3 linked regions of the Cytobacillus sp. IB215665 genome follow. The protein of the gene in region 3 interacts with the protein of the main gene of each other region in a pairwise test. Links are inferred from orthologs where the notes say so. Each region holds a gene or a part of one and is shown on either strand. Other genes may lie near its edges. The genes, in order: ftsZ, ftsA and ezrA.

Evidence for each region.
Region 1: the proteins of ezrA (region 3) and ftsZ interact in binary tests that used the Bacillus subtilis proteins (3 or more experiments, as listed by UniProt). The link is inferred for Cytobacillus sp. IB215665 from one-to-one orthologs.
Region 2: the proteins of ezrA (region 3) and ftsA interact in binary tests that used the Bacillus subtilis proteins (3 or more experiments, as listed by UniProt). The link is inferred for Cytobacillus sp. IB215665 from one-to-one orthologs.

Annotation. Positions count from the first base shown.
Region 1 is NZ_JAXBME010000004.1:211,098-214,394, reverse strand. What follows is about bases 317-3,297. They hold ftsZ (cell division protein FtsZ), read right to left. Parts: upstream 2,381-3,297; coding sequence 1,253-2,380; downstream 317-1,252. Other genes in these bases: ftsA (cell division protein FtsA), read right to left, coding at 2,427-3,297; spoIIGA (sigma-E processing peptidase SpoIIGA), read right to left, coding at 317-850. In the rest of the region: more of spoIIGA, read right to left, coding at 1-316. UniProt on the Bacillus subtilis protein: Essential cell division protein that forms a contractile ring structure (Z ring) at the future cell division site. The regulation of the ring assembly controls the timing and the location of cell division.
Region 2 is NZ_JAXBME010000004.1:208,371-212,824, reverse strand. The notes cover bases 1-2,942. They hold ftsA (cell division protein FtsA), read right to left. Parts: upstream 2,144-2,942; coding sequence 857-2,143; downstream 1-856. Other genes in these bases: SLH52_RS07320 (DUF881 domain-containing protein), read right to left, coding at 2,930-2,942; SLH52_RS07325 (small basic family protein), read right to left, coding at 2,566-2,928; ftsZ (cell division protein FtsZ), read right to left, coding at 1-810. Outside these bases: more of SLH52_RS07320, read right to left, coding at 2,943-3,652; SLH52_RS07315 (DUF881 domain-containing protein), read right to left, coding at 3,767-4,454. UniProt on the Bacillus subtilis protein: Cell division protein that is required for the assembly of the Z ring. May serve as a membrane anchor for the Z ring. Binds and hydrolyzes ATP. Also involved in sporulation.
Region 3 is NZ_JAXBME010000022.1:52,830-57,287, reverse strand. Bases 776-3,721 are described here. They hold ezrA (septation ring formation regulator EzrA), read right to left. Parts: upstream 3,122-3,721; coding sequence 1,430-3,121; downstream 776-1,429. Other genes in these bases: hisJ (histidinol-phosphatase HisJ), read left to right, coding at 3,469-3,721; SLH52_RS20310 (cysteine desulfurase family protein), read right to left, coding at 776-1,136. In the rest of the region: more of SLH52_RS20310, read right to left, coding at 1-775; more of hisJ, read left to right, coding at 3,722-4,290; forespore capture DNA-binding protein RefZ, read right to left, coding at 4,287-4,458. UniProt on the Bacillus subtilis protein: Negative regulator of FtsZ ring formation; modulates the frequency and position of FtsZ ring formation. Inhibits FtsZ ring formation at polar sites. Interacts either with FtsZ or with one of its binding partners to promote depolymerization.

The sequences.
Region 1 (3,297 bases), on a different replicon or contig from region 3:
GTTTGACATGATTTAAGGCAATGAGCCCTTTATTCACATCTAGCCAATTATTTTCATATCGAAGTGAAATGTTATCTGGTTTGATTGCTAATAGTATTTGATGATCTTGTCCTACACCTCTATATGGAATTAGTCGAAGTCGTTTTTCCCATTGAGGATCATCAACAGTCATCTCATTCATTAACATATCAACGTTTTTTGATAGTTCAATAATTCCTGCAGGCACATGTTCAACTAAACATGTACTATCGATAATCATTACTGGTGACCGAGAAATTGGATCGTATAGCTGATTACCACTATCAATCAATCCCTTAATGGTTATTTTGATATTGGTAATAACTATAGTAACATCAATAATTTCCTCGTATTTCATCTTATTACTTTTAATTCCATCTATCTGCGACCTTGAAAAATACCATAGAGATGGAAACGCAATTATTACAAATAACCAACTAACTGGATCACCGTATCCAGTTGACGTCGTAAGAAAGATACCATTATTTATGTTAACTTCTTTTTGTAATAAATAATGGAAAGCAATAATACCACCTCCGACTACAAACGTTGCGAAATAAAAAGTGCAAAGGTTCTTGATAAAATAAGAAAAACGCTTGTATCCAAAAGCAGCCCAAATGATAATCAGTGAAAATAAAAATTTGATTAATGGATTGGATACGATGGAAGCTAGTGGAGAAACTATTAATAGAACGAGAGATGAGCCTATTAACGAGCCAACCACAAGTCTCCAAAACTTAATTCTTCTCTTTAGAATTACTGCAGTTAACAGCAGTAATGATCCATCAAATAACAAATTAAGAAACCATATAATGTCAATATAAATAGACACTCAAGTTCCCCTTCCTTGTAGCTCCTTTGTTAGTATATTTATTTGAAACTAGTATATATATAATGTGTTGTGATGTCTGTCAATCTTTGTAGGAATTAATGAGGAATTTTTTGTTGGATTTAAGCTTATATTGTCAAACAACTATGAATCCAGCAGCAATCACTTTTTTATATGAGGTAATTTTCTTAAACTTTGTTGCAATCCTATTTAAATAGCACATCTATTTAGATTTTTCACACTATCATTACCATTATAAATAAGAAAAAATACATTGCACGATAGTAAACTCGTTTACATCTTGTGCTAATAACAACAATTCAAGTGAAAATAGTCTAATATAAAAAAGCACGAATCAATAAATACGATCCATGCTCTCTCTTAGAAGTTTTTAATATGAAATTATTAACGTCTGCGGTTTCGATTACGTAAAAATGTAGGGATGTCTAATGTATCCTCAGTCTGCTGAGGATTAAAGTTCGATACACTTTCACTTTCCTTTTCACGGCTAGTTGCTGCAGTTGCTTTTTGCGTATTCGCACCTACTGATTGACGAATTTGTCTACCTTGAGGAATTTCAGTTTCGTTAAATCCTGTCGCAATCACCGTTACTACTATTTCGTCTTTTAAGCTCTCATTGATTACTGAGCCAAAAATCATATTCACTTCTTGATCTGATGCAGAAGCTACAATATCGGCCGCTTCTTGTACTTCGTACAAGCTTAAGTTCATGCCACCAGTTATATTCATTAGGACTCCTTGAGCACCGTCAATAGGAATTTCAAGTAATGGACTTGAAATAGCCTTTTTTGCAGCTTCCGCAGCACGGTTTTCACCTGTTGCAATACCGATACCCATTAATGCTGAGCCTCTGTTTGACATTATTGTCTTAACATCAGCAAAATCAAGGTTTATTAAACCTGGCGTTGCGATCAAATCTGAAATACCTTGTACACCTTGACGTAATACATTGTCAGCCTCACGGAATGCTTCTAACATTGGTGTATTTTTATCAACGATTTCTAATAATCTATCATTCGGGATAACAATCAAAGTATCTACAGAATCTTTCATTGCTGCAATACCGCCACCAGCTTGAGTAGATCTCTTTCTACCCTCAAATGTAAAAGGACGTGTTACAACTCCTACAGTCAATGCACCTAAATCTTTCGCAATTTGGGCTATTACAGGTGCTGCACCAGTCCCTGTACCTCCACCCATTCCTGCTGTAACAAAAACCATATCTGCTCCGTTTAACACTTCTTCTAGCTGTTCTTTACTTTCTTCAGCTGCTTTTTTTCCTACTTCAGGATTAGCACCAGCTCCAAGACCTCGAGTTAACTTTGCCCCGATTTGCATTTTAATCTCTGCTTTTGAAAGATTTAGCGCTTGTGCATCAGTATTTACAGCTATAAATTCTACACCTTGTACTCCATGCTCAATCATTCGATTTACGGCGTTATTTCCTCCACCACCGACACCGATTACTTTTATTGTCGCTAATTGATCAAGATTTGTTTCAAAATCTAACATCACAAATCCTCCTAATTTATCGATTTACTAAGAAGTTTTCATCTTGTTATTCCCAAAATAACCCGAAAAATTTCTTGACTTTTTCACTCAGATTTTCTTCATTTTTTTGCTTAGATTTTTGCTTTAATTGTTGAGGTTTTTTTGCTACTCTTTTTTCTGATAGATCTATAGGGCCATTTTCCTCAACAATACTTTTGCCTTGAAGCTTGGCATTTCTATATGCAAATTGAATTAATCCTACTCCAGTAGTATATTGAGGTTCTCTTACACCAATGTAATCAGGAATTGCTACCCTCACGTTATTTGCTAAAATTTGTTGTGCTAATTCCAAAGATCCTGAAATATTAACAGCACCACCAGTAAGTACATAACCTCCAGGCAATTCACGAATTCCTAATTGTCTTACTTCATTTTTAATCATGTCAAACATTTCTTCAAATCTAGCTTCAATAATGTCTGAGATTATTAGTTGATTATATTGTTCTTCTTTATCGCTACCAATAATCGGAACATTAAATGTTTCTTCTTCTGAGGCTGTATCATAAAAAGCATGTCCATACTTTGTTTTTATCTTTTCAGCGTCTTCAGTAGAGGCTCTTAAACCAATAGAAAGATCTTTTGTTATATGATCCCCTCCTATCGGTAAAACCGTTGTAGCCTTTAAATGTCCATTTTCAAAAAACGCTATAGTTGTAGAACCGCCACCGATATCAACTAGAGCTACACCAAACTCCATTTCATCCCGAGATAAAGAGATCGAACCCGCAGCGAGTGGTTGTAAACAAATAGCCGTTATTTCTAAACCTGCACGCTCTACACACCTAAGTAAATTATGTAATATCGTTTTTGATCCAGTAATAATGGTTCCTTCCATTTCAAGGCGGACTCCTAACATTCCTCTCGGGTCGTTAATTTCA
Region 2 (4,454 bases), on a different replicon or contig from region 3:
TAAGTTCATGCCACCAGTTATATTCATTAGGACTCCTTGAGCACCGTCAATAGGAATTTCAAGTAATGGACTTGAAATAGCCTTTTTTGCAGCTTCCGCAGCACGGTTTTCACCTGTTGCAATACCGATACCCATTAATGCTGAGCCTCTGTTTGACATTATTGTCTTAACATCAGCAAAATCAAGGTTTATTAAACCTGGCGTTGCGATCAAATCTGAAATACCTTGTACACCTTGACGTAATACATTGTCAGCCTCACGGAATGCTTCTAACATTGGTGTATTTTTATCAACGATTTCTAATAATCTATCATTCGGGATAACAATCAAAGTATCTACAGAATCTTTCATTGCTGCAATACCGCCACCAGCTTGAGTAGATCTCTTTCTACCCTCAAATGTAAAAGGACGTGTTACAACTCCTACAGTCAATGCACCTAAATCTTTCGCAATTTGGGCTATTACAGGTGCTGCACCAGTCCCTGTACCTCCACCCATTCCTGCTGTAACAAAAACCATATCTGCTCCGTTTAACACTTCTTCTAGCTGTTCTTTACTTTCTTCAGCTGCTTTTTTTCCTACTTCAGGATTAGCACCAGCTCCAAGACCTCGAGTTAACTTTGCCCCGATTTGCATTTTAATCTCTGCTTTTGAAAGATTTAGCGCTTGTGCATCAGTATTTACAGCTATAAATTCTACACCTTGTACTCCATGCTCAATCATTCGATTTACGGCGTTATTTCCTCCACCACCGACACCGATTACTTTTATTGTCGCTAATTGATCAAGATTTGTTTCAAAATCTAACATCACAAATCCTCCTAATTTATCGATTTACTAAGAAGTTTTCATCTTGTTATTCCCAAAATAACCCGAAAAATTTCTTGACTTTTTCACTCAGATTTTCTTCATTTTTTTGCTTAGATTTTTGCTTTAATTGTTGAGGTTTTTTTGCTACTCTTTTTTCTGATAGATCTATAGGGCCATTTTCCTCAACAATACTTTTGCCTTGAAGCTTGGCATTTCTATATGCAAATTGAATTAATCCTACTCCAGTAGTATATTGAGGTTCTCTTACACCAATGTAATCAGGAATTGCTACCCTCACGTTATTTGCTAAAATTTGTTGTGCTAATTCCAAAGATCCTGAAATATTAACAGCACCACCAGTAAGTACATAACCTCCAGGCAATTCACGAATTCCTAATTGTCTTACTTCATTTTTAATCATGTCAAACATTTCTTCAAATCTAGCTTCAATAATGTCTGAGATTATTAGTTGATTATATTGTTCTTCTTTATCGCTACCAATAATCGGAACATTAAATGTTTCTTCTTCTGAGGCTGTATCATAAAAAGCATGTCCATACTTTGTTTTTATCTTTTCAGCGTCTTCAGTAGAGGCTCTTAAACCAATAGAAAGATCTTTTGTTATATGATCCCCTCCTATCGGTAAAACCGTTGTAGCCTTTAAATGTCCATTTTCAAAAAACGCTATAGTTGTAGAACCGCCACCGATATCAACTAGAGCTACACCAAACTCCATTTCATCCCGAGATAAAGAGATCGAACCCGCAGCGAGTGGTTGTAAACAAATAGCCGTTATTTCTAAACCTGCACGCTCTACACACCTAAGTAAATTATGTAATATCGTTTTTGATCCAGTAATAATGGTTCCTTCCATTTCAAGGCGGACTCCTAACATTCCTCTCGGGTCGTTAATTTCATCAAGCCCATCGACGATAAATTGTTTTGGAATCACATCTATAATTTCTCTCTCTGGGGGGATTGATACAACTTGCGCTGCCTCTATGACTCTAGCTACATCTTGGTCATTAATTTCCCTATTTTCACTCGATACAGCTACAACACCATGTGCATCTTGGAGTTGCACACTATTAGCAGACACACCCACAACAACGCTTTGGATGGGAATACCAACCATTCTTTCGGCTTGTTCTATTGCCTTTTTAATAGAATGAACGGTTTCGTCTATATCAACAATTGAACCTTTTCTTAATCCATGTGAATTAACATTACCTACCCCAATAATATTTAAAGTATCATTTGCCATTTCACCTATGATCACTTTAACATTGGATGTACCGATGTCAAGACTAACAAAAACTTCATTGCTGTTCATTCTTTGGCACCTCCTTTTTCAATCATAAATAATAACTGTTCATGCTGAGCATATGTCCTTTATTAATCGATTCAATAAATGGTACATCAAACTTTACAAATCAATCTTCAAAGAAAGTTTAAAGGTCTGGGAAAATTGAACTTGAACAAGCAGTTCTGTGCACGTATGTAATTGACGTGGTAGACACCATAGTGGGCTTTTCTGTATCCTTACGTATATCTTTTATGTCGTCTACAAATGAAGCAAAGGTAATAAAGACTACTTGATACAAGGCAACAAAAACACCTTTCATGTACTTGAGTTTTACTCTAGCCTTCAATGCTTCACCGGCTTGTTCTTCTCAGTCCTTTTTATCCTCCCTATTGAACACATTCTTATATGGAAAATATTCAACAAATCCTATCTATTCCCTTTAATAAAAATTAATTTTTTTCAGTTTTTTTGTGAGTAATCTTCCATTTAGACAATAAAGTTCGTCTAATCACTGCAATATTTTGAAACAATCTTACCCCAAATGCAAATACTGCTGCTAAATACAAGTCTACACCAAGATGAACACCTAGAAAAGCCAAACTTGTAGCTAAAAGTATATTAAAGATAAAGCCAGACACAAAGACTTTCTCATCGTATACATTTTGTAAATGTGCCCGGATTCCTCCAAAGAGCGTATCTAATGCTGCAAGTATAGCAATTGATAAATAATTAGAATATTCATCTGGTATGCGTATATCTGTTAGCAAACCTAATATTATTCCAAGAATTAAGCCGATAAGTGGAAGCCACATACTATTTCTCCTCCTCTTCGGCATTTACAGGCTTCATATTTTTGATACGAGGTATTTCTGAAAAAGCCGGTACTTCAATCGATGCTATTGGATCGGAGATCACAACTTGTAAATTATCATAAACGAAAGCATCAATCATGCTAGAGACCTGTAATCTGTTATATAATTTTTCTGCTCCTTCTTCATTCTTAGCAATTACTTTAATTTCAAATGGAAATCTATTAAGAGGATATCCATCTATTTTTGTGATGCCGTTTATGTCTCTAATCACTGTAGTATTTATTACCCGTTGTTCAGCTATAGAAATATCTACTGCGTTATATTGATTTAATTCATTAATTAACCTTTTCAGTAGTTCTGGCGAAACTGTATGAACACGTTCACCTGGCATGATATCAGCGAAAAACGGCTTCACAGTTAAGATAACACCTGGTCCACTTACATCAGTTAAACCAGCCTTTAATTTTAGCTCGTCTAACGTTTCCTTAAGTACCGCATCATCTTGTCGTTCTGTTTTATATTTCTCCAATTTATCGTTATAATTTGAAATTTCTTGATGTAACTGAAATGTAAGCTCTTGTTCTTTCTTAATATCCTCACGAATTTCCCAAGTATCTCTCGTATCACGGACAACAGGCTTGTTAATACTTTGAAATTGAACTGCAATCATAAATCCAATAATTACTGTGATTATTGTTATTGAGATAACTTTTTTGCTGCCCAATGAAAATCACCTGACCTTAATAATTGCCTGTTTTCGCATCGTTGTTGCCTGCCTTGTTTTGGTATCATTTTATATAATGAACTACAAAGGATAAAAAATAGCCTAATAATCCAACTATTGTGTACTTACCCCTAAAAGGGGTTCAAACATGATGTTTTCTTTTTTGTCTATATTTACAAAAATATTATCACTCACTAATTGATCGTAAATACCACCAATAATATAAAGAGATTCATAAAGCGTGTTTGCTTCTCCAATAGCTGTAATGACAAATGGTTCAGCATGTTGATTACCATCAACTTCAATAACAGGTCCATTACATAATATGTACGAATTTCGAGAAATTCTTTGTCCGTTGATCGCAATTGCTGAAGCACCTGATATGAGTAATTCATTTATTACTTTAAATACATGCCCTTCATGAACTATGTAATTATTCACGTTCTCTTCATCAGGTACGTATTCTGCATCCGACAAAGTAACTTCAATACCTTCACCTTGCACATCGATTTCTCCAACAAACATTCTATACTTTTCTACATCTTCAACTAAATTAAAATAAATGCCTTCCTGTTTAGCTAATTCCTCTTCGTATTCTCTTACTTCATCTTGCTTTTCTTTAATTGTATTAAACAATTCTCGGTTTTTTTCCTCTAGTGCTATCAATTGTTCTCGATATCGAAAATCTCTCTCCCACTGCTTGTCCGTTATACGAGGAGTCCCATCGTTACTTGTGGTAACATGATAAGAAAATGCGATAAGAAAACCGATAACTAAAGAAACAAAGGATAAAATGACATGT
Region 3 (4,458 bases):
CGCAAGAGCCTTAATTTTTCAGCTGATCTTCGAATAGCAGTTAAAACTGTAGGTACTTCATGTATGGAATTATTATAGGATAAACTGATACGAATTGCACTTTCAGCTTCTCGCTCATTTTTCCCCATTGCTAACAATGTTTTACTCGCCACCCTTTTCTTTGAAGAACATGCTGATGTAGTTGACAAATAAATTTGCTCCTCTTCTAATGAGTGGACAAACACTTCAGGCTTTATTCCATGTATTGTCATATTAATAATATGTGGTGCCGAGCTTTTAGTAGATGTATTAAGTGTAATAAATGGTAATTTACTTAACTCATCCATATACGCCTCTTTTATTTTTACCAGATCTTTAATTTTCATTTGATAATTTTCTAATGTAAGGCGAAGTGCTTTTGTCATTGCCACGATCCCAGCTACATTTTCCGTTCCTGAACGATTATTGTACTCCTGCGAGCCTCCAGCAAGTAATGGGGATAAAGTAACTCCTTCTCGAATATAAAGAATTCCGTTACCTTTTAAACCATGAAATTTATGCCCAGACATTGAACATAAATCAATAAAATTTCTTTTTAAATCTAGCGGAACTTTCCCTACCCCTTGTACATGGTCTACATGAAATATAATTTTCGGATAAGATTTTAATAATTTCCCAATTTCCGCAATCGGCTGAACTGAGCCAATCTCATTGTTCACATGTATGATAGATACAAGGATTGTATCATCTCGGATTGCCTTTTTAACATCATCTATTTGTACAATTCCATTTAAATTTACAGGTATATAAGTAACATCATATCCAATTTCCTCAAGTTGCTTACATGCTTCCGTAACAGAGGGATGTTCTATTGTCGTTGTAATGATATGCTTTCCTCGATTGCGGTTAGCAAATGCTATACCTTTTATTGCATGATTATTTCCCTCTGTACCACCTGAATTAAAAGTAATTTCATTAGGTTTAACATTTAACAGCTTTGCTGTTGTTTCTCGTGAGTGTGTCAAGAGACGCTCTGCTTCGCCACCAAGCTTATGTAATGAAGAAGGGTTCCCATAAAATTTACGAGACACAGTAACTAGTGAATCAATGACATCCTCATATGGATTTGTTGTAGCACTATTATCTAAATATATCACAATAAGTCCCCCGATTAATGTCATTTTGCAACTACCTATAATATCATATTTTCAATTAGATTCCCATAAAATCGATAATAAAATCACAATTAAAAAGATATACCTTAATTAAAAGGTATATCTTTTTAAAATGGCCGTTTTCACATTGATTGTCGTTTATCGTACTACATATGGTATCTTTTCTTGTCTAAAGTCTATAAAATCTTCCCTGCTTATATTTTATGAAGTATAGCAACAAAGGTTACGAAAAGAGCATATAAAATAACATATTAATCAACGTAACATAAAATTACTTATTTATTCTCTAACATTTCCTCGATTCTACTTAAAGCACCTGGCTCTATTTCTTCAATAGCAGTAGCAGCTTGTTCAAGTGATAATGAGTAATCATAACTTCTAAATGATACTTCAGATTCTTTCAGTTGCTCAGCAAGCTTCTTATTTTTACTTCTATACCGATTCCCATACTGTATTACCTTTTCAACTAAGTAAGCTTGCTCAATCATTTCATCTGTCATTGAGGAAGATGCATTTACCTGCTCAACTGCTTTTGCAAGCAACTGATTAATAGCAACCATATCTAGGGGTTTTTCTTCAAGTTTTAAAAAGACCTGTTCAAGTGCATTTTTAGTCTCACTTAATACAGCTTGGTATGAAGCAGGAATACCCGGAATATTACTCTTTTGAACTTTTCTTTTAAGTTCCATGAGCTGCTTTTTCATCTCATTTGTTTTTTCTCTTGCAAATAGTTCATCTTTACGTAAATTTTGAAGCATCTCTTTAAATTGTTCATGTTGCTCTCTTAAATCATTGATTCCTTCTAAACAACTCTCAAGTTCTTCTCGGACAATAGTATAGGCCAATTGTTCTTCATCTTTTTTATTTACAATTGCTGTATATCGTTTTTGGAGCTGACCGATTTGATTTTCTATATTATGGTACTTTGCAATTTCTTCTTCATCTAGATGATATAATTGTTGAACAAATAACGATTCTTCTCGTGTCTCATTCGTCTCTTCTTTTAGAGAACGTATTAGTTCACTTACGTTATGTTGATTGTGATTGATAAAATGATGAGCCAATACTTCTTTCTCTAAAAGATCATATAGTGTCTCAATATTTTCTTTAGTTTCATCTAGCTCTTTTGAAACCTCATGTATTTCTGTTTTTTCTATTAAATCTATATACTTACTAAGTTGTGTTCGTATTCGCTCAACTTCAATCTCAACTGGTATATGATCTAATTTGTACCCTTGTCCACTCATCTCAAGGTATCCACTATGAATTTCTTCAAGTTGGTTAGGTATCGTCCCTTGACATTCTGTTAATAATTGAGGTAATTGTTCCATCTTACTTTGCATTTCTTTAAGGTTATTACTTAAATTTATTAAAGCCTCTTTTGCTTCTAAATAATCTCCATTAGCAGTAATTTCATCAACATGTAAAAATTCTTTTTCTAGTTCATCTAATTGACTTTCTAAATTTGTTTCAGCCTTACCATACAAGTGGCGCCTTCCTAATAAATCCTTTTTTATATTCTTATAAATCTTTCTAAACTCTTCTACGTCTAATCTATTTTGTTCTTCACTGCCTACCAATTCTTCCAGCTCTTTTAAGATTGTAGCAATATTGTCTTCTACATCTTTTATCAATTGATCAATTTTCAGTAAAACTTCTTTTGATTTGCTAAATCTATATTTATCTGTATATTCTTCTGCGTCAAACAATAATTCTTCTACATTTGGCAAGTGCAATGTAATAATTTCATCCCACTCTTTACGCCAACGTTCAAAAAGCTCTTCTGTTTGTCCAGTCATATGTAGATCTTTCACCTTGGACATTTCATCAGTAACAGGACGATTCATAATTTCTATTTTTATAGCATCTAATCGATCAATTTCTTTATACATCTTTTTTCTCATGTATATACTAAAAATTACTGTAATAAGAATGATTGAAATTATTCCATATAATAATATATCCATAATTAGCTCCCTTGCGCTATCGTTCTCAGCCATTCAACTATGTAAATAAGATGTTCAAAATGGTTGACACTTTGAACATAGACGTACGATATAAAGGTATAAGGCAAGAATGCTATCGTTCAAAATAATCACTCAGTTTTGTTCGTGAATATGAGCTAGCACTCTACATATCAATGTTTTTATGATAACATGTAAACGACATTTTTTGAGCAATAATTTAAAAATTTTTATAAAAATTAGCATTTTTTCCCGTTATTATTTTCAGAAAAAATATTAAAAGTTTAAGCTCTATAATCATCCCCTAGTTGGGTCATAAAAGTTTTACATTTGTCGAAAGGAGAATTGCTATGAAAAGTGATGGTCACGTCCACACACCTTATTGTCCACATGGTACAGATCATTCGATTGAGCAATATATAATGAGAGCGCTAAGTTTAAACTTATCAGAAATATCTTTTACTGAACATGCACCTTTACCAGTGGGATTTGAGGATCCTACTCCACAACAAGATAGCGCTATGAAACCTTCACAGCTTGAAGAATACATAGCAACTATATCAACCTTAAAAGAGAAGTATAAAAGTGAAATTAAAATTAATATTGGTTTAGAAGTTGACTATATTCAAGGGTTCGAATCAGAAACGAAAGAATTTTTAAATACATACGGTGCTGTATTAGATGATTCTATTCTATCTGTACATTTTTTACTAAACGATGGAGCATACCATTGTTTAGATTATAGTCCGGAAATGTTCCATACAATTATTCAAACAATTGGTTCAATAGAAAAGGTATACCAACAATATTATGAGACTGTATATCAGTCTGTCACCGCAGATTTAGGGGAATATAAACCAACAAGAATTGGACATATCACCCTCGTGAAAAAATTCCAAAAAAAATTTCCATGTCAATTGACTTTCTCAGACGAAATAGTAGAGCTTCTATCCATCGTGAAAAAGGAAAAAATGCAGCTTGATTACAATGGGGCAGGGGTAAATAAACCTTTATGCAAGGAACCATACCCTTCGGATTGGATAATATTAGAAGCAATTAAGCAAGGAATTCCTCTAGTATATGGGTCTGATGCTCATAGTGTAAAGGATTTAGGGCAAGGTTATTCTCACATCATTTGTAAGGATTATCTCAACAGTCCTACTAGTATTTAAATCGCTGTTAATGATCGCTCTTCAGTGGTTGGCATGTATACCATACCTTCTAACCAAACTTCAATTTGCTTCATATATTGGTTTAAAAAATACTCCTCAGTAGGAATGATGTGGAGAACTTCAGAAATGTATTGAGTCTGTAGATAAGGTGTACTAAGAAAGCCTTTT